DNA from 3 places in the Streptomyces sp. NPDC002793 genome. Region 1 is predicted to be linked to each of the others. Evidence: riboswitches for the same ligand, from Rfam matches in the RefSeq annotation. Region 1 holds a riboswitch; each other region holds the start of a gene.

What was found. A riboswitch is a leader RNA that binds a small molecule or an ion and turns the genes downstream of it on or off. The one in region 1 is predicted to bind cyclic di-AMP.
Region 2: linked by a shared signal. The riboswitch ahead of ABT001_RS33240 (transglycosylase SLT domain-containing protein) and the one ahead of ABT001_RS25080 (M23 family metallopeptidase) in region 1 are both predicted to bind cyclic di-AMP.
Region 3: linked by a shared signal. The riboswitch ahead of ABT001_RS00435 (transglycosylase family protein) and the one ahead of ABT001_RS25080 (M23 family metallopeptidase) in region 1 are both predicted to bind cyclic di-AMP.

The regions. Positions count from the first base shown of each region.
Region 1 is NZ_JBEOVL010000029.1:23,426-31,334, forward strand. It holds gene ABT001_RS25075 (GntR family transcriptional regulator) at 1-616, opposite strand, end outside; gene ABT001_RS25080 (M23 family metallopeptidase) at 849-1,649, opposite strand; cyclic di-AMP (ydaO/yuaA leader) riboswitch at 1,663-1,831, opposite strand; gene ABT001_RS25085 (M16 family metallopeptidase) at 2,024-3,406, opposite strand; gene ABT001_RS25090 (M16 family metallopeptidase) at 3,433-4,800, opposite strand; gene ABT001_RS25095 (DNA gyrase/topoisomerase IV subunit A) at 5,049-7,499, shown strand; gene ABT001_RS25100 (CobW family GTP-binding protein) at 7,525-7,909, opposite strand, start outside.
Region 2 is NZ_JBEOVL010000063.1:15,246-23,154, reverse strand. It holds gene ABT001_RS33255 (ABC transporter permease) at 1-255, opposite strand, end outside; gene modA (molybdate ABC transporter substrate-binding protein) at 287-1,060, opposite strand; gene ABT001_RS33245 (TOBE domain-containing protein) at 1,090-1,485, opposite strand; cyclic di-AMP (ydaO/yuaA leader) riboswitch at 1,958-2,138, shown strand; gene ABT001_RS33240 (transglycosylase SLT domain-containing protein) at 2,141-2,986, shown strand; gene ABT001_RS33235 (hypothetical protein) at 3,188-3,796, shown strand; gene ABT001_RS33230 (SIS domain-containing protein) at 3,865-4,758, opposite strand; gene ABT001_RS33225 (ATP-binding protein) at 5,330-6,709, shown strand; gene ABT001_RS33220 (roadblock/LC7 domain-containing protein) at 6,706-7,128, shown strand; gene ABT001_RS33215 (DUF742 domain-containing protein) at 7,125-7,478, shown strand; gene ABT001_RS33210 (GTP-binding protein) at 7,456-7,909, shown strand, end outside.
Region 3 is NZ_JBEOVL010000001.1:99,498-107,406, reverse strand. It holds gene ABT001_RS00460 (serine/threonine-protein kinase) at 1-1,266, shown strand, start outside; gene ABT001_RS00455 (SurA N-terminal domain-containing protein) at 1,400-2,053, shown strand; gene ABT001_RS00450 (nucleoside triphosphate pyrophosphohydrolase) at 2,097-3,092, shown strand; gene ABT001_RS00445 (cytochrome P450 family protein) at 3,089-4,417, shown strand; gene ABT001_RS00440 (transglycosylase family protein) at 4,525-5,523, shown strand; cyclic di-AMP (ydaO/yuaA leader) riboswitch at 5,814-5,984, shown strand; gene ABT001_RS00435 (transglycosylase family protein) at 5,985-6,683, shown strand; gene eno (phosphopyruvate hydratase) at 6,983-7,909, shown strand, end outside.

The DNA of each region.
Region 1 (7,909 bases):
GCAGCCGGTGGGCCGCGGTGGCCCGCTCGGCGTGCTGGGTGGCGAGCGCCCTGGCCCGCTCCGCGTCACGGCGCGCCACGGCGTCGACGAGAGCACCGTGCTCGGCCCAGAAGTCCGCGGGGCGGGCCGGCTGCTCGACGGCGTACATCCAGGCGATCTTGTGCCGGAGCTGGGTGAGCAGCGCTATCAGCGCGGGGCTGCCGGAGGCCTGTGCCAGCGTCTCGTGGAACCAGCCGCCCAGGGAGCGCAGATCCTCCCCCTCGCCCCTGCGCACCCGCTCCTGCCCCAGCCTGACCAGGCCTCGGAGCACTTTGAGGTGCGCCTCGGTGCGGCGCTGCGCGGCGCGGGCCGCCCCGAGTGGTTCCAGGAGCATCCGGATCTCCAGGAGGTCGGCGGCCTCCTGCTCCGTGGGCTCGGCGACGCAGGCACCGGCATGCCTGCGGGTGACGACGAACCCCTCGGATTCCAGGGTGCGCAACGCCTCGCGCACGGGGACGCGGGAGACGCCGTAGCGACGCGCGAGCACCTCTTCGGTGAGGCGGCTGCCGCGCTCGAAGACACCGGAGACGATGTCGTCACGGATTGCCGTGCATACCGAATGCGCGGGAATGCGCATGTCCGAACCTCCGCCTTAATCCCCGCGGAACGCGGCCGATCGACGCCTGTTCCGTGACTCTATTGCAACCGGCCACAATTTCCGATGGCGGGGTGGAATCCATGGATATCTTTTGGCCAAAAAGCACTTCCACGAGCCTTCCGCGACCCCTTCCGCGACCTCTTCCGGGACATGACGCAGGCCCCGGCGGATGCCGGGGCCTGCGTCGTGGGCGGTGTCGTGCGGCGTGCGGTCAGACCTGGACGCCGTGGGCACGGAGGTAGGCGACGGGGTCCATGTCCGAGCCGTACTCGGGGGTGGTCCGGGCCTCGAAGTGCAGGTGCGGTCCGGTGGAGTTGCCGGTCGAGCCGGACACACCGATCCGCTCACCCGAGCCGACGCTCTGGCCGACGGACACACCGATCGAGGAGAGGTGGCCGTACTGGGTGTACGTGCCGTCGTTCATGCGCAGCACGATGTTGTTGCCGTACGCGCCGCCCCAGCCCGCCTCGACGACCGTACCGGCGCCGACGGCGACGACGGAGGTGCCGGACGCCGCCTGGAAGTCCACGCCGGAGTGGCTTCCGGAGGACCAGAGCGCGCCGCCGGACTGATATCCGGTGGTCACGTGCGATCCGGCGACCGGGAGGTGGAAGGAGTTCAGCCGGGCCCGCTCGGCGGCGCGCGCCGCGCGCGCCTCGGCCTCGCGCGCCTCCGCGGCGCGGGCTTCGGCCTTGCGCTCGGCCTCCGCCTTCGCCTCGGCCTTTGCCTTGGCTTCCGCCTCGGCCTTCGCCTTCGCCTCGGCCGCGAGGTCGGCCTGGTGCTTCTGGGCCTTCGCCTGGGCGTCGATCTGGGCGGCGAGGGTGGTGTCGAGGGCGACGGTCTGGGTCAGGCCGGTGGCGGTGACGGCCTCGGAGTCCGCGGCGAGGGCCGGGGAGGCCGTGGTGCCGATGACACCGGCGGTGGCCAGGGCCGCGATGCCGGCGACCTCGGCGCTCTTGCGCGTCAGGCGGCTCGGGGCACGGTGCTTCCCGGTGGCACGGATGAACGCCATGGAGGGGCTGGTCCTTTCCTTCCTTCTCGCCTACCGGGTTAGCTGACGGGTTCGGAGCAGGAAGGTCTCCTACGGGCCCCCACACCTCGGACGAGGTGACAGGGATCCGATTCACCCCAGGGACTTCGTGGGTCCCCGGCTCCCCAGGCTCGCGCCTGACGGGGACTCGGCGATGGCTGCCCGGCGCCGCGGATGCGGCATTCGTCTGGCGGACAGCCGGGCCGACGCTAGGTCGGGGCCCTTCACGGCACCAAACAGAAAGGGCCTTTTGTCGCACATCCCACAGGATTAATAGGCATTTTCTTTACGAAACGGACACATGGCAGAACCCTGGCGCCCGGTGCACGCGCCAGGGTCCGTCATGTCCCGTTCCGTCAGCCGGTGACGACCGACACCTCGCCGATCCCCAGGGCCTTCACGGGCTCCGCGATCTGCGCGGCGTCCCCGACCAGGACGGTGACCAGCCGGTCGACCGGGAAGGCGTTGACCACGGCAGCGGTCGCCTCGACCGTGCCGGTCGCGGCCAGCCGGGCGTACAGCTGGGCCTGGTAGTCGTCCGGCAGGTGCTGCTCCACCTGGTCGGCCAGGGTGCCCGCGACGGAGGCCGCCGTCTCGTACTTCAGCGGGGCCACACCCACGAGGTTCTGCACGGCGGTCTCGCGTTCGGCGTCGGTGAGCCCCTCGGCCGCCAGGGTCCGCAGGACCTTCCACAGGTCGTCGAGCGCGGGGCCGGTGGACTCCGTGTCGACGGAGCCGCTGATGGCGAGCATCGCGGCGCCGGTCGCCCCGGAGGCGGACCCGGGTGCCGTCGAGCGCAGCACCTGCCCGAAGGCCCGGACGCCGTAGGTGTAGCCCTTCTCCTCGCGCAGCACACGGTCGAGCCGCGAGGTGAGGGTGCCTCCCAGGCAGTACGTGCCGAGGACCTGGGCCGGCCACACACTGTCGTGCCGGTCCGCTCCGATCCGGCCGATCAGCAGCTGGGTCTGCACGGCTCCGGGACGGTCGACGATGACCACACGGCCGGTGTCGTCCGCGGTGATCGGGGGCACCGGCCGGGCCTGGCCGGCGTTGCCCGACCAGTCCCCGACGGTGTCGGAGAGCAGCGCGTCCAGGTCCACCTCGGTGAGGTCGCCGACGACGACCGCCGTCGCGGTGGAGGGGCGGACATGGGCGTCGTAGAAGGCGCGTACGGCGGCGGCGTCGATCCGCCGGACCGTCTCCTCGGTGCCCTGGCGCGGGCGCGACATCCGCGCCGTGGCGGGGAAGAGCTCCTTGGAGAGCTGCTTGGCGGCCCGGCGGGCCGGGTTGGCCTGCTCGTGCGGGATCTCGTCGAGGCGGTTGCCCACCAGGCGTTCGATCTCGCTCTCCGCGAAGGCCGGGGCGCGCAGTGCCTCGGCGACCAGACCGAGGGCCTTGGCCAGCCGGGAGACCGGGACCTCCAGGGAGACTCGCAGACCCGGGTGGTCCGCGTGCGCGTCCAGCGTGGCGCCGCACCGCTCCAGCTCGGCGGCGAACTCCTCCGCCGAGTGCTTGTCCGTACCCTCGGACAGGGCGCGCGCCATGATCGTGGCCACACCGTCCAGGCCCTCGGGCTCGGCGTCCAGCGGGGCGTCGAGGAAGATCTCCACGGCGACGACCTGCTGGCCGGGGCGGTGACAGCGCAGCACGGTCAGCCCGTTGGGCAGGGCGCCGCGTTCGGGCGCGGGAAAGGCCCAGGGCCGGGCCTCACCGGCGGTCGGCTGCGGGTGGTACTCCATCGCTACTCCAGTCACGGCGGCGTCGGTCACTTGTCGGCCCCCTCGTGCGCGTCGGTCTCGTGCGCGTCGGTGCCGTCCGTCTCGTCGGCCGGTTCGAGCGGCTCGTAGACCAGGACCGCACGGTTGTCGGGACGCAGATGCGCCCTTGCGGCGGCCTTGACCTCGTCGGCCGTCACGTCGAGCACCCGGCCCACCGCGGTCAGTGCGAGCTGCGGGTCGCCGAACAGGACGGCGTACCGGCACAGTTCGTCCGCGCGGCCGGCGACCGTGCCGAGCCGGTCCAGCCACTCACGCTCCAGCTGGGCCTGGGCGCGCTCCATCTCCTCGGGCGTGGGGCCCTCCTCGGCGAAGCGGGCGAGCTCCTCGTCGACGGCCTCCTCGATCCGGGGCACCTCGACGCCGCCGGACGTCTTGACGTCCAGCCAGCCGAGCGAGGGAGCGCCGGCCAGCCTGAGCAGACCGAATCCGGCGGCGACCGCCGTACGGTCGCGGCGGACCAGGCGGTTGTGCAGGCGGGAGGACTCGCCGCCGCCGAGCACGGTCAGCGCGAGGTCCGCGGCGTCGCACTCGCGCGTGCCGTCGTGCGGCAGCCGGTAGGCGGCCATCAGCGCACGCGCGGGGACCTCCTCCTCGACCACTTCGCGCAGCTGTTCGCCGATGACGGCGGGCAGCGAGCCGTCGCGCGGGGGCTGCTTGCCGTCGTGGGAGGGGATGGAGCCGAAGTACTTCTCGACCCACGCGAGCGTCTGCTCCGGGTCGATGTCCCCGACCACCGAGAGCACCGCGTTGTTCGGCGCGTAGTACGTCCGGAAGAACGCCTGCGCGTCCTCCAGGGTCGCCGCGTCCAGGTCGGCCATCGAACCGATCGGCGTGTGGTGGTAGGGGTGGCCCTCCGGGTAGGCGAGGGCGGTGAGCTTCTCGAACGCGGTGCCGTACGGGACGTTGTCGTAGCGCTGGCGGCGCTCGTTCTTGACGACGTCGCGCTGGTTCTCCATGGACTCCTCGTCGAGCGCGGCGAGCAGCGAGCCCATCCGGTCGGCCTCGAGCCACAGGGCCAGCTCCAGCTGGTGCGTGGGCATCGTCTCGAAGTAGTTGGTGCGCTCGAAGCTGGTGGTGCCGTTGAGGGAGCCGCCCGCCCCCTGCACCAGCTCGAAGTGCCCGTTCCCCTTGACCTGGCCCGAACCCTGGAACATCAGGTGCTCGAAGAGGTGAGCCAGGCCTGTGCGTCCCTTGACCTCGTGCCGGGAGCCGACGTCGTACCAGAGGCAGACCGCGGCGACGGGGGTCAGATGGTCCTCGGAGAGCACCACGCGCAGGCCGTTGGCCAGACGGTGCTCGGTCGCCGTCAAGCCGCCGGAGCCGGCCTGGGCTGTGGCCGTGTGACCCATGGGCATGTACGTCCCTTCGATCGGTACAGGGTTTCCTGCCGGACCTGCCACTCTAAGACCAAGCGCACGGGCACCTGGCGAAGTTCCCGTCGGGTGAATGTTGTCGTAGATGCTGCCGTAAACAGGGGCTCTGGGGAGGCCCCGGGGGCCGTTTCGGACGGGTCGAGGTCGGCGTCGTCAGTGCGGCGGTCCACAATGGTCGGCGTCAGAACCTGAGGTTGCCCGACAGAATCTGTGAAGGAGTCGCAGCCGCGATGGCCCGCCGCAGCACGAAAACCCCGCCGCCGGACGACTTCGAGGAGAAGATCCTCGACATCGACGTCGTCGACGAAATGCAGGGCTCCTTCCTCGAGTACGCGTACTCGGTGATCTACTCCAGGGCGCTGCCCGATGCCCGCGACGGCATGAAGCCCGTGCACCGCCGCATCGTGTCCCAGATGAACGAGATGGGACTGCGCCCCGACCGCGGCTACGTGAAGTGCGCCCGCGTCGTGGGCGAGGTGATGGGCAAACTGCACCCGCACGGTGACGCGTCGATCTATGACGCACTGGTGCGCATGGCACAGCCGTTCTCGATGCGCCTGCCCCTCGTCGACGGGCACGGCAACTTCGGTTCGCTGGGCAACGACGACCCGCCGGCCGCCATGCGGTACACCGAGTGCCGGATGGCCGACGCCACGACCCTGATGACGGAGTCGATCGACGAGGACACCGTCGACTACCAGTCCAACTACGACGGCCAGGAGCGGGAGCCGGTCGTCCTCCCGGCGGCGTACCCGAACCTCCTGGTCAACGGCGCTTCCGGGATCGCGGTCGGCATGGCGACCAACATGCCCCCGCACAACCTCGGCGAGGTCATCGCCGCCGCCCGCCACCTGATCCGGCACCCGGGCGCCGACCTCGAGACGCTGATGCGCTTCGTCCCGGGACCCGACCTGCCCACCGGTGGCAGGATCGTGGGTCTCGGCGGCATCAAGGACGCGTACGCCGCCGGGCGCGGCACGTTCAAGATCCGCGCCACGGTCGCCATAGAGAGCGTCACGGCCCGCCGTAAGGGTCTCGTCGTCACCGAACTGCCCTTCACCGTCGGGCCGGAGAAGGTGATCGCCAAGATCAAGGACCTCGTCGGCTCGAAGAAGCTGCAGGGCATCGCGGACGTCAAGGACCTCACGGACCGGGCGCACGGTCTGCGTCTGGTGATCGAGGTCAAGAACGGCTTCGTGCCGGAGGCCGTGCTGGAGCAGCTCTACAAGCTGACGCCGATGGAGGAGTCCTTCGGCATCAACAACGTGGCGCTGGTCGACGGACAGCCGCTCACCCTGGGGCTGAAGGAGCTCCTGGAGGTCTATCTCGACCACCGCTTCGACGTGGTGCGCCGGCGCAGCGAGTTCCGCAGGACCAAGCGCCGCAACCGGCTGCACCTGGTCGAGGGCCTCCTCGTGGCGCTGCTCGACATCGACGAGGTCATCCGTCTCATCCGGGACAGCGACAACTCGGCGCAGGCGAAGGAGCGCCTGATGGAGCGCTTCTCGCTGAGCGAGATCCAGACCCAGTACATCCTGGACACCCCGCTGCGCAGGCTCACCCGCTTCGACCGGATCGAGCTGGAGACCGAGCGCGACACGCTCGACGCGGAGATCGCCGAGCTGACCGCGATCCTGGAGTCGGACGCCGAACTGCGCAAGCTGGTCTCGTCCGAACTGGCAGCGGTGGCTAAGAAGTTCGGCACCGACCGGCGCACGGTGCTGCTGGAGTCGGCGGGTTCCCAGATCGCCTCGGTGCCGCTGGAGGTCGCCGACGACCCGTGCCAGGTGCTTCTGTCCTCGACCGGCCTGCTGGCCCGCACGGCCAACGCGGAGCCGGTCGCCCAGGCCGAGGACGCCCGGCGCACCAAGCACGACGCGATCGTCTCGGCCGTCGCCGCGACCGCACGCGGGGAAGTGGGCGCGGTGACGTCCGCGGGACGCCTGCTCCGGCTGTCGGTGATCGATCTCCCGCAGCTGCCGGACACCCACGCGGCTCCGAACCTGTCGGGCGGGGCCCAGATCTCGGAGTTCCTCAGCCTGGAGGCGGACGAGGAGCTGGTCTGCCTCACCACCCTGGACGAGGACGCGCCCGGCCTGGCCATCGGCACCCTGCAGGGGGTGGTGAAGCGTGTGGTGCCCGACTACCCGGCCAACAAGGACGAGTTGGAGGTCATCTCGCTGAAGGACGGTGACCGTGTCGTCGGCGCCACCCAACTGCGTACGGGCGAGGAGGACCTGGTCTTCATCACGTCCGACGCGCAGTTGCTGCGCTACCCGGCCGCGTCGGTGCGTCCCCAGGGACGCGCGGCGGGCGGTATGGCCGGCATCAAGCTCACCGAGGGCGCCGGTGTCCTCTCGTTCACCGCGGTGGATCCCTCGGCGGACGCCGCGGTGTTCACGATCGCCGGGTCGCACGGCACTCTGGACGACTCCGAGCGGACCTGGAAGCTCACCCCGTTCGATCAGTACCCGCGCAAGGGCAGGGCCACCGGCGGGGTGCGCTGCCAGCGCTTCCTCAAGGGGGAGGACGTCCTGGTGTTCGCCTGGGCGGGTGAGACCCCGGCGCGGGCGGCGCAGAAGAACGGCGCACCGGCCGAGCTGCCGGACCCCGATCCGCGCCGTGACGGTTCGGGGACACCGCTGACGAGTCCCGTCGCGGTGATCGCCGGGCCGCTGTAGGACACCGGCCGGACGGCGCGAGGGCTCAGGCCTCGTCGCCGTCCGGCTGCCGTACGTACCGCAGGACGCCCCACATGCTGCGTTCCAGCTCCTCGGTGGCGTCCTGCCAGGCGTCCTGGCAGGACTCCAGTTCCTTGTGCAGCGCCTCGGCGTCGATGCCGGAGCCGATCAGGACCAGTTGGGTCCGCCGCGGTTCGCCGGTGGCCCAGCGCTGCGGTACGAAGCGCAGGAACCTGCCGACGGCGTGCAGGGCGTACCGGTTACGGGGGTCACCCGCGCCGAAGTCGGTGAATCCCTTGATCCGGTAGAGGCCCGCGGGCCTGGAGTCGAGGAACGCCATGAAGCGGCGGGGGCTGAGCGGGACGTCGGCGGTGAACGAGACGCTCTCGTACGCCGCGTGCAGATGCTCC
Region 2 (7,909 bases), on a different contig from region 1:
GACGCGGGCCAGCACCCAGGCCAGGGGCACGCCCAGCACGAGCGAGAGCCCGAGCGCCCAGGCCGAGACGAGCAGTGACAGCTTCAGGGCCTGTGTGGTCCCGGGACTGGTCAGATGGGTGCCGAGCTCACCCCAGGACGTCCGTGCCAGGACGCCGGCCAGCGGCAGCACCAGGAACGCGACGGCGAGCAGTGCGGGGATCGCCAGGGCGAGCGGGGTGCGGGGGCCGGACGGGCGGCGGCGGAGCTGTTTCAACGCGTTCCCCTACGGGTCCGGCCAGGCCGGGTCATGGTTTCTGGAAGCCCGCGGCCTGGAGGATCCTCTGCGCCTCGGGTGTGGACAGCCAGGACACGAAGGCGGCCGCGGCCCCGGCGTCACCGGACGACTTCAGTGTCGCGGCCGGATAGGACGCGATGGCGTTCTGCGCGTCGGGGATGTCGATCGCGTCGACCTTGCCGGTGGCGGCGGCATCCGTCCGGTAGACGAGGCCGGCATCCGCCTCGCCGAGCTCGATCTTGCTGAGGACGGCTCGGACGTTGGGTTCCTGGGACACCGGCTTCACGTCGATCCCCTGGGCGTCCAGGACCTGCCGGCCGTAGCGGCCGACGGGGACCTCGGGGGCGGCCAGGACCACCTTGAGGGCGGGATCGGCGAGATCCGCGAGGCCGAGGACCTTCTCGGGGTTTCCTCGGCCGGTGGCGATGACCAGACGGTTCCTCGCGATGACCGTCGGCTTGCCGGTGTCCGCCGAAAGCCCGTCCATCGTCCTGGTGTCGGCGGTGACCAGGGCGTCGGCGGGAGCGCCCTGCCTCACCTGGGCGGCGAGTTCCTGCGACCCGGCGAAGGAGAAGGTGACCTCCGTGCCGGGGTGCTCCTTCTCGTACGCGGCACCGGCCGTCGCGAAGACGTCGGTCAGCGAGGAAGCGGCGAGCACGGTCAGCTCGGTGTCCGGCGCGGCGGAGTCGTTGCCGTCGTCGCTGCCGCACGCGGCCAGGGTGGCGAGCAGTGCCACCGACAGGGCCGCGGCCCCGGTCCGGCGGCCGGTGAGGGGGAAGGGCATCGGAGAACTCCTCGGTGGGGGCCGTCGCGTCAGGCGCGGTCGATGTGCACGCTGGTCGACTTCACCCGGGCCGTGGCCCGCATGCCGACCTCGAGCCCCAGCTCCTCGACGGCTTCCCGGGTGAGGAGGGAGACGAGGCGGTGCGGGCCGGCCTGGATCTCGACCTGGGCCGCGATGTCACCGAGCTTCACCGCGGTGACGATGCCGGGGAAGGCGTTCCGCGCGGAGGTGTAGGGGACTTCGTCCTCGCCGGGGCCGACCTGGGCGACCTCGACCGAGAAGGCGGCCAGATCACGGCCGTCGATGAGACGGCGCCCGGCTTCGTCGCGATGGGTCGCGACCCTGCCGGCGTCCGCCCAGCGGCGGGTGGTGTCCGGGCTCACGCCGAGGAGACGTGCCGCCTGACCGATGGTGTAGGACTGCATGTGCGACACGATATGGGGATCACGGGCGCATGTGCAATGTATGTGAGCACAGTGCCTGGCAGATGCGAGGTGTCGTTGAGGGTGTACCTCGCAGTGGGGCTGTAGAGGCCATGGCTCCACCGGCATCCACTTGCGGTTTGCCTAGATGGGGTCAGTTATGGGTTTTATGCCCGATTTAATCTAGTTTTATTGAATTCATCCCGTAATCCATAAAAGGTCATTTCGTGCGACCCGCACCCCTTCTCTCTGGAGCAAAACGCCCGAATCGGACTCGGTGACGAGGGTCACTTCGCGCGCCCCGGACGCACGGGCGCGGCAGTCGGTTCCCTTCTGTGCCAACGGGAATGCCCGGCTCGGTGTGGGGTGGATTACATGAATTCCCATGAATCGATCTTGCGGGGGAATTGTGATCACCGCGCCAGGCTTGTTCCTTTCCCTATTTCTCGCCTACGGTCGCCATCACTCCGGGCGGAACGCCGAATCCTGCCGCCGTCCGGTTACCCGACCACTTCTTCGTACGGCAGGAGCGGGGGACCCAAGTAAGTGCCGATCCGGTTACCGGAGCGGCTCGGGGTGAAGTCGCATTCGTATGCGGCCGGGCATCTCCAGCCCGAACCCGACAGCTCACTTCGCAGGCGACGGAGAGGAATCCAGCATGCCCGAAAATGGTAAGCACCGTCGTTTCAGGACCAGTTCGCTGACTCGCGGCATCATCGCCGTGACCACGGGTGGAGCCGCCCTTGCCCTTCCGGTGATCGGCGCGACCGGCGCATTCGCCGCTCCGGCCCAGCCGGCCGCGGTCGAAAAGGCGGCGACGTCTACTGCCGTGTCCGGCAAGGGAATTGCCGCACAGAAGTCCGAGACCGCCACCTATTCCGTGGTCGCGGGTGACACTCTTGCCAAGATCGCGCGCGAGCATTCCGTGAGCGGTGGCTGGAAGGCTCTGTACGAGGACAATCAGAAGATCGTCGGCGGAAACCCCGACCTGATTCTTCCCGGTCTTCAGCTGACCATCGGCGCCGACGCCGACAACAAGTCGGCGGACAAGGCGGAGAAGGCCGAATCCAAGGCCTCCGCCTCGTCCGGCCGCGCCGATCGCTCAGAGCGTACGAGCGACACCGTCGCCGCCGAGGGCGCGCCGGCGGCCGAGGCCGTTCCGGCCGCCGAACCGGCCGCGTACACGGACGACCTCGACGGCTGGATCAAGGAGTCGCTGGCCGTCATGGCCGAGCACGGCATCCCCGGCAGCTACGACGGCATCCACCGCAACATCATCCGCGAGTCCGCCGGCGACCCGCTGGCCATCAACAACTGGGACTCCAACGCCGCTGCGGGCATCCCGTCCAAGGGCCTGCTCCAGGTCATCGACCCGACCTTCCAGGCCTACCACGTGCCCGGTACGTCGACGGACAGCTACGACCCGGTCGCCAACATCACGGCCGCGTGCAACTACGCCGCGGACAGGTACGGCTCGATCGACAACGTCTTCGGGGCCTACTGAGTCCTCGCGGAGGCGGAACCGCTGACGCACGGGCGTGTGACAGAGGGACAGGACTGACGGGTGGTGCGGGTTCGGCGGAACCCGCACCACCCGTCAGTCGTCTCCGGGGTACGCCGTGCCGGGCGGCCGGAGCACCGGCGACAGGCCGGGCGGAGCCCGGGTGACTGGTCTCGTACAGCTTCGTCGTCCATACTGCCCGCCGTGGAGCAGCGCATAGATTCGAAGATCAAGTCCGAGTTCGCCGCGGGTACAGACCCGGCGTACATCCCCGGCCTGACGGCCCCTGCCCCCGCGCGGACGGAGGCGGAAGCGGAGAAGACGGCGGCGACCGAGGGCACCCCGGAGGAAGCGGCCGTGGACGCGCAGGCCGAGGAGGCCGTGGACGATTCCACGGCTGCCGAGGACGCGACCCCGGACGAGGCCCCGGCTGACGAGGCGACCCCGGACGAGGCCCCGGCTGACGAGGCGACCCCGGACGAGGCCCCGGCTGACGAGGCGACCCCGGACGCCGAGGCCGCCCGCAAGGAGGACGGGCCCGTCTTCGAGGTCAGCGACCGGCGAGGGTCCATCAAAGTGGACGCCGAGGGCGTCCGCTTCCGGCTCGACGACCAGGAGGCGGAGTTCGACTGGTCCGAGATCGGCGCGGTCGAGGTCAAGACCGGCCGTTTCGGGCGCCGGTTCACCGTGACCGTCCACCTGTCGAGCCGCCGGTGGTTCAACGCCGAGGTCGAGGCCGCCGCCCGGAGTGACCTGAAGACGTGGACGGCCGAACTCGACGAGGCGCTGGACGCCTACTTCGAAGAGGCCTGACCCCCGTCATGGCCGAGGCCGCGTACCGGGCCGCCCGCCGGCCCGGTACGCGGCATGCCCCGGGGCCTTCAGGCGCCCGCTGACGGGTCGAGCACCACGGAGCGGGTCAGATGGCGCGGCAGGTCGGGATCGAGACCGCGGGCCGCCGCGCGGGCGATCGCCAGCCGCTGCACCCGGACCAGGTCGGCCAGCGGGTCCAGGCCGCTCTCCACCCAGCGGGCCCCGGTCGCCAGCACCTGCTCCCGCAGCCCCTCCGGGGCGGCGCCGAACATCCAGGTCGCCGTGCCGGTCGTGGCGATGCTGATGGGGCCGTGCCGGTATTCCATCGCCGGGTACGACTCGGTCCAGGACAGCGACGCCTCCTTCATCTTGAGGGCCGCCTCGTTGGCGAGCCCGACCGTCCAGCCGCGCCCCAGGAAGCTGAACTGGGCGCAGTCCAGCAGGCCTTCGGGCAGCGGCTCCGCCAAGGCGGTCTCGGCGTCCCGTACGACGTCCTCGGTGTGCAGCCCGAGGTGGGCGCGGAACAGGGTCAGCGAGGTGGTCGCGAACCTCGTCTGGACCACGGACCGTTCGTCGGCGAAGTCGAGGACGACCACGTCGTCGGCCGCGCCCATCACGGGAGTGTGCGGATCGGCGGTCACGGCAACGGTCCTGGTGGCCCCCCGCAGCCGGTTCAGCAGGCCGAGCACCTCCGTCGTCGTACCGGAACGCGTCAGCGCGACGACCCGGTCGTACGCGCGGCCGAAGGGGAACTCCGAGGCGGCGTACGCGTCCGACTCGCCCTGCCCGGAGTCCTCACGGAGTGAGGCGTAGGCCTGGGCCATGTAATACGACGTCCCGCAGCCGACGACGGCGATGCGCTCACCGGTGGCGGGCAGGGCGTCCTTCCGGTCGACGGCGGCCTCCGCGGCACGGCGCCAGCACTCCGGCTGGCCGGCTGTCTCGGTCTCGACATGCGACATGTCCGCACTCCGCTTCCGCTGCTGTTCACACATGGTGGGGGTGGGGCTGGCTGAAATCGATGCCCACGTGTTCAATTCTGCATGTTAGTCGGGTCGATCGAGCAAGAACAAGCAAACTGTTGGTGATCAAGCAGTCCACGATGCGACTGTTTTCAGCCAAGCTCGGTGGGTAGTCGGCTGATTCCGGTTCTGTTGCCTCCGTGCGGGTATCCCTCACGTGGCACGAAGTCAACGACCGACATGTCAGAACATGTGGAAGTGAAGGGTGTGAGGGGCCGGCGTGCGGCAACCCCGGACGGTCACCGGAGGGTGACGGTCCGATCGGGAGGGGGTCGGTTTCACGCCATAGGGCAGGCGGGATGGCCGAGTTCGAACACGCGGCCGTATCGGGGTCGGCATAATCGGCCCATGCCGATCAGGGGTGGGGACGTCGTGGACCTCGGCGAGGGGCCGTGCGCCTGGTCGCCGCGGGAGAGTGGCTGCGGTCCGGCCGGACGCGGGTTCTCCGTACCGCCGCGCGGCACGCCCGGGAACGACGGCCCCGCTCCGACAACAGGGACGCGGTGACGGCGTGGTGGCATGGATCGTGGCCCTGATCGCCGTCGCCGCCGCGCTGTGGTCGGTCTCCCGGATGCAACAGGCCAGGCGGGACGCGTACGCGGCCTCCGCACGCGTGGAACTGATCGAGCGTCAGGCCAGGGCCGCCGAGGCCCGCACCCTCGCCCTCACCGAGGAGATACGTCAGCTCGCCCGCAAGCGGATACCCGCAGCGGCGACCGCGCTCTCCCACCGGACCGCGGCTGTTCCCGGGCTGCGGGAGGCCGCCGGGATCGAGGGCGACGCCGCACGCCTGCTGACCGACGCCGTACAGGCGGCCCGCACGGCGGTGCTGGAGGAACGCGTGCGCGTCGACGCGGCGGCGCGCTCGGCGATGCGCGGCACCTCCGCGAAGATCCAGTCGCTTCTCAACCAGTCGCAGCACCTGCTGCAGGAACTCCAGCACGAGTACGACGACCCGCGGATCCTGCAGCTCGACTTCCGTAACGAACTGGCCCTGCGCCGCACCCAGGCGACGGCCGTGCTCTGCGACGCGTGGCCGGGACTCGCCCGGCAGAACTCCTCTCTCGTCGAGGTCGTGCTCGGTGCGCAGTCCCGGGTCGCGGGGTACGAACGGATCAAGGTCGCCAACCATCTGCGCCAGGAGAGGCTCGCCCTGGTCGCCAGGGCCGCCGAACCGCTCGCGATCGCGCTCGCCGAGCTGCTGGCCAACGCGACGGCGTACTCGCATCCGGACACCGAGGTGCCGGTGACGGTCCAGCAGACGGCGGGGCGCGGTGCTCTGATCCTGGTCGACGACGCCGGGATCGGCATGGACGACGACGCGCTGAAGCGCGCCCGGGCCCTGCTGTCCGGCCCCTCCGAGGTGCTGCTCACCGAGCTGGGCGATCCGCCGCAGACCGGCTTCGCCGTGGTCGGGCGGCTCATCGCGCGGTACGGCTTCAGCTGCCACATCGAGGCGTCGCCGTACGGAGGGATGCGCACGATGCTGCGCGTCCCGGCCCATCTGCTGACCGTGATGGACGACGACCGCACCCTGTCCGTGCTCGCGCCGAAACCGGTCCACGCGCGGGGTGCCGGGGCCGGAGCCGCCTCGCCCGCACCCGACGCCCTCGCCGCGTCCCCGCCACCCGCCGAGCCGGATCCCGCCGTCGAGCGCGCGGCGGGTCCGGCGGAGCTGCCCACCCGACGGCGCAGATCCCCCCGGACGGCCGTCCCGCAGCCGCCGACGGCTCCGCAGCAGGCGGCGGAGGAGCCCGCGCTCCGCACGCCCGAGCAGGCCGGAGCCGCCTGGGCCGCCCTCCAGGAGGGCACCCTCAGCGGCAGGAACGCGCCAGGGCCCGCGGCACCCCCAGCATCCCCATCGGACGACCAAGGAGACGACGAGACGTGAGCACCACCCCCACCGCCGGCGACCTCGCCTGGGTGCTGACCCCCCTGCTGGAGCTGCCCGGAGTGCAGCACGCGGTGGTCGCCACCGGCGACGGGCTCGTCGAAGGCGCCTCGCCGGGCCTGGACCGCGCGTCGGCCGAACGCGTCGCCGCGATGACGGCCACCCTGCACGCGGCGGCCCGAGCCTTCACCACCGCCTTCACCGAGGCCGAGGCGCCGCGGCTGGCCCAGACGGTCGTGGAGTCCGACCTGGGGTTCGCCGTCGTCGTGCCGGCCGGCAGGAACACCACGCTGGCCCTGTTCGCCGCCCCCGACGCCCACCTGGGGAACATCGCCTACCAGATGCAGGTGCAGGTCACCGCACTGACCCGGGCCATGCACGCGCCCACCCGCCGACCGGACGCTGTCACCCGGCCATGAACCCCGGCCCAGGGCGCCGACTGATCCCCGCCTACCTGGTCACCGGTGGCCGCTCCGCGCCCACCGGCCCCGTGCTCGACCGGCTGGCCGTGCTCCTCCGCACGGACTCGGTCCTGCCGCCGGACAGCGGTGCGGAGCAGCGCAGGCTGTGCGAGCTCCTGGAGCCGGGGGCACTCACCGTCGTGGAATGCGCTGCCCATCTGGACCTCCCGGTCAGCGCCACGGTCTTCCTGGCCACGGACCTCGTGGCCGCCGGACATCTGCACGCTCGACCACCGATCCCCAGCGCCGGTGAGATCGACCGGTCGCTCGTCGAGAGGCTGCTCGTTGGACTCCGTTCCCTCCACTGACCGGGGCGTCATCGGCTATCTGCCGAGTGCCGCCGAGACCCTGATGAAGCTCGTCGTCACGGGTCCCTTCGGCGTGGGCAAGACGACCCTGATCCGTACGCTGTCGGAGATCCCGACCCTGCACACGGAAGAGGCGATGACGCAGTCCAGTACGGGACTCGACGACATCGCCGGTCTGCCGGAGAAGACCACGACCACGGTGGCCGTCGACTTCGGGAGACTCACCGTCCAGGACGACCTGGTGCTCTACATGTTCGGCACCCCCGGTCAGGAACGCTTCTTCCCCCTCTGGGAGGACATCGCACGCGGTGCGCTCGGCGCCCTGGTCATGGTCGACACCCGCCGGCTGGAGGACTCCTTCGCCGTCATGGACATGGTGGAGGAGCAGGGGCTGCCGTACGCCGTCGCCGTGAACCGCTTTCCCGACGCCC
Region 3 (7,909 bases), on a different contig from region 1:
GCCGACCTCGCCGACCACCTCGCCGAGCACGCCCCCTATCCGTGGCCCTGGGCCGTGGCGATCGCCGCCCAGCTGTGCGCCGTGCTCTCCGCCGTGCACGCCGTGCCGATCGTCCACCGCGACCTCAAGCCCCGTAACGCGATGGTGAAGCCGGACGGCACCGTCACGGTGCTCGACCTGGGCATCGCCTCGGTCATGGACACCGACACCACCCGCCTGACCCACACCGGTTCACCGATCGGCTCCCCCGCCTACATGGCGCCCGAACAGGCGATGGGCGGGGCCGTCGGCCCGTACACCGACCTGTACGCACTCGGGGTGCTCCTGCACGAACTGCTCAGCGGGGACGTGCCGTTCGCCGGGTCCACCGCCCTGGGTGTCCTGCACCGCCACCTCTACGAGCCGCCGCTCCCGGTCCGCCAACTCCGGCCCGAGGTCCCCGAGGCGCTCGAAGCCCTCGTCCTGCGGCTGCTCTCCAAGGACCCGCAGCACCGTCCGGCCTCGGCCCAGGAGGTCTACGAGTCCCTGCGGCCCCTGCTGCCCACCGGCGGCGCACCGTCCGGACCCCTGGACCCGACCCGGCCCTTCCTCCGTCCGCAGGCCCCCTGGCCCGACCGGACGGCCGTGCCCGCTCCCGCGCCCGTCGTCCCCGTCCCGCAGCCGCCGCCCGCCGCGCCTCAGGAGCCGCCCGCCCGGCCGAACGTGGCGCGCGCCGTCGACGACGTGAAACGGCTGCTCGGCGAGGGCCGCATCACCCAGGCCGTCGACATCCTCGGCGGAATCCTGCCGGCCGCCGCCCAGGAGCACGGCGAGCACTCACCGGTCGTACGGATCCTGCGCAAGCAGTACGCGGCCACGCTCATGGACGACGGCCAGTACCGCCGCGCCCTTCCGGAGCTCCGTCGCCTCGCCGACGACCGCGCGGCGGAAGCGGGCCCCGCCGACTCCCAGACCCTGCACTACCGTTACGACGCCGCGCAGTGCCTGGAGCAGCTCGGCGAGGCCGCCGCCGCGCTCACCGAGTACCGCGCCGTCCTCCCTTATTACGAGAACGGCTACGCGACCTCCTCGGGACCCGGCCGGGCCTTCGACATCCGCCACCGCATCGGGCACCTCCTGCTCGCGGTGGGCGACCACACGGCGGGCCGCGCCCAGTTGCAGGCCCTGCTGTACGACACGGAGCGCGCCTACGGCCCCCACCACCAGCTCCCCACGGAGCTCCGCCGGCAGCTGGTCCACCACCGGGACGTACGCGGTTCCATGTGACCGGGTGCCGACCCCACACGGACCGGTCCGGAAATCGTTGGTCGAAGCAGTGGCCCGAATCACGTCCACTGCCTAACATCGATCACCGCAAGGCTTTGTGCACTGATGCACAAACTCTCCCCGGGAGGCTCCTTTGCACCGCCGACGTCGCACCGCGCTCGCCCTGTCCGCCGCAACGCTCGTCGCGGCGCCGCTCCTGACCGCCTGTGGCAACGAAGCCCATCCGGGCGCCGCGGCGGTGGTGGGCGGCGACCGGATCGACGTGGCCACGGTCCAGCGGCAGGCCTCGGACGTCCGCAGCGCGCAGCAGACGTCGGCACGGTCCGAGGATCTGGTGAAGGAGTCAGGGCAGCTGAATCGCGCCAAGTTGCACGGCCTGATCTTCGCGCGGGTCCTGGACCGTGCCGCGAAGGACGCGGGGGTGAGCGTCAGCCGTAAGGAGATCCAGCAGGTCCGGGCGGCGGCCACCGCCCAGTACGGCGGTGACACGGGCCTGAAGGCGGTGATGCTGGAGCAGCGCTGGGTCGCCGCCGGCCAGATCGAGGACGACCTGCGCAAAGAGGTCCAGCTCCCGAAGCTGGCCCAGGCGCTCGGCGCCGATCTGCAGACCCCGGCGGGACAGCAGGTGGTGGGGAAGGCGCTCACCGAGGCGTCGAAGGCGCTGCACATCGACGTCAACCCGCGCTACGGCAGCTGGGACGATCAGAAGATCCAGCTCAGCACCTACAAGGCCCCGTGGATCAGCCAGGTCACCCCTGTCCAGGGGCAGCCCGAGGCGGGGGCCTGAGCCGAACGGAGGGCCATGCCCGCCCAGGGGTAGGTTCGGGGGCGTGAACGCTGAAGATCCCGGTCGTATCGTCCTGCTCACCGCCAGCCACCGGGTCGCCCCCGGTCTGTTGTCCTGGCCCGCCTGGCAGACCCTGCACGGCGCCGACCGGGTGCTGTGCACCGAGCGGGACCACCCGCAGCTGCCGTACCTGCGCGAGGCGGGGGTCGCCGTCGAGCACGCCGCTCCCTCGGCCGAGGAGTTGGTGGACGACTGCGCGGGTGGCCGGACCGTGGTGGTGCTCGTGGGCGGCGAGGGCAATCAGCCGCTGACCGACGGCCTGGCCCGGCTCGGCGGTTCGGGCCGGGTGCAGATGCCGGACCTGGAGCTGCTGCCCGGTTCGTACGACCTGCCCGGCGCACGGCTGCTCGATCTGGTCCAGGTCATGGACCGGATCCGGCTGGAATGCCCGTGGACCTCGCAGAAGACGCACGAGGGCCTCGCGAAGTACGCCATCGAGGAGGCGTACGAACTGGTCGAGGCCATCGAGGACGGCGACCGCGCGGAACTGCGGGAGGAGCTCGGCGACGTACTGCTCCAGGTCGTCTTCCACGCGCGCATCGCGCAGGAGGACCAGGAGGAGCCGTTCGGTCTCGACGACGTCGCGGCCACGATCGTCGAGAAGCTGATCCACCGGCATCCGCACGTGTTCGGTGACGAGACCGCCGAGACCCCGGAGGACGTCCGAGCGCACTGGATGCGGACGAAGGCGATCGAGAAGCAGCGGGAATCGGTCACCGACGGTGTGCCGCCGGGCCAGCCCGGTCTGGCACTGGCGGCCAAGCTCGGCAGCAGGGTCCGCGCCGCGGGCCTCGACGTGGCGCTCCCCGAAGGCGAGGGGATCGGCTACCGGCTGCTCGCCCTCGCCGTACGGGCCGAACGGGTCGGCACCGACCCGGAGGCCGCCCTCCGGGCCGCCGCCCGCGCCTACCGGGACGCGATCCGGGCGGCGGAGGGGCTCGGGACGCCCGGCACCGCCGCGGACGGCGTCGAGGGATGAACGACGACCCCGGGACGGCCCCCGCGCCCGACGCACATCCCGACGCGACGCCCGCCGTGCCCGACACAGCGCCCGAACTCTTCACCTGGGAGTTCGCCACCGACCCGTACCCGGCCTACGCCTGGCTCCGTGAACACAGCCCCGTGCACCGCACGGCCCTGCCGAGCGGTGTCGAGGCCTGGCTGGTGACCCGGTACGCCGATGCCAAGCAGGCACTCGCCGACACCCGCCTCTCCAAGAACCCGGCCCACCACGCGGGCTCCGCGAACGCCAAGGGCAAGACGGGCATCCCGGGGGAGCGCAAGGCGGAGCTGATGACGCATCTGCTGAACATCGACCCTCCGGACCACACCCGGCTGCGCCGGCTCGTGTCCAAGGCGTTCACCCCGCGCCGGGTCGCGGAGTTCGCGCCCCGGGTTCAGGAACTGACGGACCGCCTCATCGACGACTTCATCGAGAAGGGGGACGCGGACCTCATCCACGACTTCGCCTTCCCGCTCCCGATCTACGCGATCTGCGACCTGCTCGGGGTGCCGCGCGAGGACCAGGACGACTTCCGGGACTGGGCGGGCATGATGATCCGGCACGGCGGCGGGCCGCGGGGCGGGGTGGCCAGGTCGGTCAAGAAGATGCGCGGCTATCTCGCCGAACTCATCCACCGGAAGCGGGAGAACCCCGGCGACGACCTGATCTCCGGGCTGATCCGGGCGAGCGACCACGGCGAGCACCTCACCGAGAACGAGGCCGCAGCCATGGCGTTCATCCTCCTCTTCGCCGGTTTCGAGACAACCGTGAACCTCATCGGCAACGGCACCTACGCCCTGTTGCGCAATCCGGCCCAGCGCGAACGCCTGGAACGCTCGCTGGCCGCCGGGGAGACGGACCTCCTCGACACGGGCTTGGAGGAGCTGCTGCGCTACGACGGTCCGGTGGAGCTCGCGACGTGGCGCTACGCCACCGAACCCGTGACGCTGGGAGGACAGGACATCGCGGCGGGGGACCCCGTTCTCGTGGTGCTGGCCGCAGCCGACCGCGACCCGGAGCGATTTCAGGATGCGGACACCCTGGACCTCGCTCGGAGTGACAATCAGCACCTCGGATACGGGCACGGCATCCACTACTGCCTGGGGGCGCCGCTGGCCCGGCTGGAGGGCCGGGTGGCGCTGGCGACCCTGCTGAGACGCCTCCCCGACCTGCGGCTCGCTGCGGAACCTGCCGATTTGCGCTGGCGTGGAGGGCTGATCATGCGCGGACTACGCACACTTCCCGTCGAGTTCGATCCCGGACATCCGGCCGCAGAAAGTGACAGCCTGTCAACTCTGTGACTTTCACGTGATCTCCGCTGCATCGACTTGTGACACACGTTCGAGTAGGGCTAGGTTCACCGTTCGACCAACCCGTTACACATGTCAGTCACACGGAAGGCAATCCCATGGGCTCCGCGACCGGCAGACACCGTCGCCCACGCCAGGCACCCGCCATCGTCGTCGCCGCAGGCGTCACGGGATCGGCCATCGCCATCCCGCTGCTCGGCGCGGGCAGCGCACAAGCCGCAGACGCGTCGACCTGGGACCGGGTCGCCGAGTGCGAGAGCGGCGGCATGTGGAGTGCCGACCTCGGCAACGGCTACTACGGTGGCCTGCAGCTCTCCGAGGACACCTGGTCGGACTACGGCGGCACGGACTACGCGTCCCGCGCCGACCTCGCGAGCCGCTCGCAGCAGATAGCCGTCGCGGAGAAGGTGCTGGCCGACAAGGGACCCCAGGCGTGGTCCAGTTGCTCGGTGATCTCCGGGCTCGCCGTGGACGAGGGGCTGCCCGGCGTCGACCCGGGCGACGAGCCCTCCGCCGAGCCCTCGGACACCGCGACCCCGTCCGGGACCCCCTCGCCCGAGGCGTCGGACGCGGAGGACGAGACGGCGGGCGCCGAGGACGAGTCGGACGCCTCGGAAGCCCCTGAGGGCTCCGGCGACGCCGAGGGCGGCGCGGACGAGGACACGACCGAGGACTCGACGGACCGGGGCGAGGCCGGCGCCTCGCCGTCCGCGACGCCGTCTCCCGAGGCATCCGGTACGCCCGGCGACTCGAAGGGCGACGGGGCGAACGGCGGGAAGCACCGCGGCACCCCGGCTCCCGAGGCGGACGCCGGTTCCGGTCCGGACGCCGGACGGGACTCCGGGCGCCACGCCTCGCGCGGCGACTCCGGGGCACGTGAGGGCGCCGAGGGGACGTACACCGTCCGCGACGGCGACAACCTCTGGGCGATCGCGGACGCGCAGGAGCTCTCCGGCGGCTGGTCCGCGCTCTACGAGGCCAACAAGGACGAGCTGGGCTCCGACCCGGACCTGATCCTCCCCGGCCAGAGCCTGGACCTCGGACTCGTCGGGGCGAACGCGCCGGGCGACTCGGCGGAGACCACCACCGCCGACTGATCAAAAGCGCAAAAAGGCCCCGAAAACAGGGGCAGTTCAGAGGCCTATGTCCACTTATGCGTAAGTGAGACATGGGTCTCTTTGCGTCAACTGGAGCGCCCCGTCCGCCCGATCCGTCCATATTGGCTCCGACCTGCGAAAACAGCTCGATCCGACTGGCCGTTACGTGCTGATTAGCCGTTATGTCCATCTTTGAATGTAGGGGTTGCGTGTGTTTACGGTCGGAGCCGCTCGCACCGCGGGCACCTTCGACCGTCACGCCGAATCCTGCCGTCGGCCGAAGGGGACCGACGCGTAAAGCGCCGTAGGCAGGAGCGGGGGACCCAGGTAAGTGCCGGACCCGGCCGTCGGAAGACGGGCGGGGTGCGGCTAGGGGTGAAGTCGTCCGCGGGAGCGGGTGACCGGGCAACTCACAGGCCCGAACCCGACAGCTCACCTCGTAGGCGTCGGTGAGGAGAACCATGCTGCTTTCCAGCAAGGGCAAGCACCGTCGCCCGTCCAAGGCCGTCCGTATCGCGACCCTGGCCGGTGTCACCGGTGCCGCCGTCGCCGTCCCGCTCATGGGTGCGACCGGCGCCTCTGCCGCCTCCGTCGAGACCTGGGACGCCGTCGCCCAGTGCGAGTCGGGTGGCAACTGGTCCATCAACACCGGCAACGGCTACTACGGCGGCCTGCAGTTCTCGCAGTCCAGCTGGGCCGCCGCCGGCGGTACCCAGTACGCCGCCCGTGCCGACCTGGCCACCAAGGGCCAGCAGATAGCCGCCGCCGAGAAGCTCCTCGACCTGCAGGGCCCGGGCGCCTGGGCCTGCGCCGGCGCCGGCGGCCTGACGAACGACGGGGTGGATCCGGGCGTCGACACCGGCTCCGGTTCCGAGAAGAACGGCGACACGGCCCCGCAGGCCGCACTGGAGCGCAAGGCCGAGCAGCCCACCACGCGCAGCGAGAAGCGTGAGGCCCCCGCGAAGACCGTCACCACCCCGACCGGCGAGAAGGTCGAGAAGGGTGACGGCGAGTACAAGGTGAAGTCCGGCGACACCCTCAGCAAGATCGCCGACGCGAAGAAGGTCAAGGGCGGCTGGGAGAAGCTCTTCGAGCTGAACGACGACATCGTCGACGACGCCGACCTGATCTTCCCGGGGCAGCAGCTCCACCTGAAGTAGGCACCAGCCGCCCGGGGTCCCCTCCTGCCCCGGTGGCCCGGTGGCCCGGCCCGGCGCGCTGACCCCCCGCGTGCCGGGCCGGGGTCCGTTCGCGGACGCGTCAGGGGATGCGTGTTCACTTCTTGTGGTTACTTGCCAGTAGAATTCTGGAGCTTTGCCCGGAATGAGGGCCCGCGGGTCCTTTTTCGTCCCAGGGGACGGGCGTACGGCCGACGGAGCGGGCCGGGCCGGTTAGGCTCGTGGCGCAAGGCCACAGTGACCCTGCACAACCAGTGTCAGATCCCAGAAGGAGATGCCTCGTGCCGTCCATCGACGTCGTCGTAGCCAGGGAAATCCTCGACTCCCGGGGGAACCCCACGGTCGAGGTCGAGGTCGGCCTCGACGACGGCAGCACGGGACGTGCTGCTGTTCCGTCCGGAGCCTCCACCGGAGCGTTCGAGGCCATCGAGCTTCGCGACGGTGACCCGAACCGTTACCAGGGCAAGGGCGTCGAGAAGGCCGTCCTCGCCGTGATCGAGCAGATCGGCCCGGAGCTCGTCGGTTACGACGCCACCGAGCAGCGCCTCATCGACCAGGCGATGTTCGACCTGGACGCGACCGAGAACAAGGGCTCGCTCGGCGCCAACGCCATCCTCGGTGTCTCGCTGGCCGTGGCGCACGCCGCGTCCGAGGCCTCCGACCTCCCGCTCTTCCGCTACCTCGGCGGCCCGAACGCGCACCTGCTGCCCGTTCCGATGATGAACATCCTGAACGGCGGCTCGCACGCCGACTCCAACGTGGACATCCAGGAGTTCATGATCGCGCCGATCGGCGCCGAGTCCTTCTCCGAGGCCCTTCGCTGGGGCGCGGAGATCTACCACACGCTGAAGAAGGTCCTGAAGACCAAGGGCCTCTCCACCGGTCTCGGTGACGAGGGCGGCTTCGCCCCCAACCTCGAGTCCAACCGCGCCGCCCTCGACCTCATCCTGGAGGCCGTCAAGGAGGCCGGTTACGTCCCGGGCCGCGACATCGCGCTCGCGCTCGACGTCGCCGCGTCCGAGTTCTACAAGGACGGCGTCTACGAGTTCGAGGGCAAGTCCCGCTCGGCCGCCGAGATGACCGAGTACTACGAGGAGCTCGTCTCCGCGTACCCGCTCGTGTCCATCGAGGACCCGCTGTACGAGGACGACTGGGCGGGCTGGAAGGTCATCACCGACAAGCTCGGCTCCAAGGTGCAGATCGTCGGC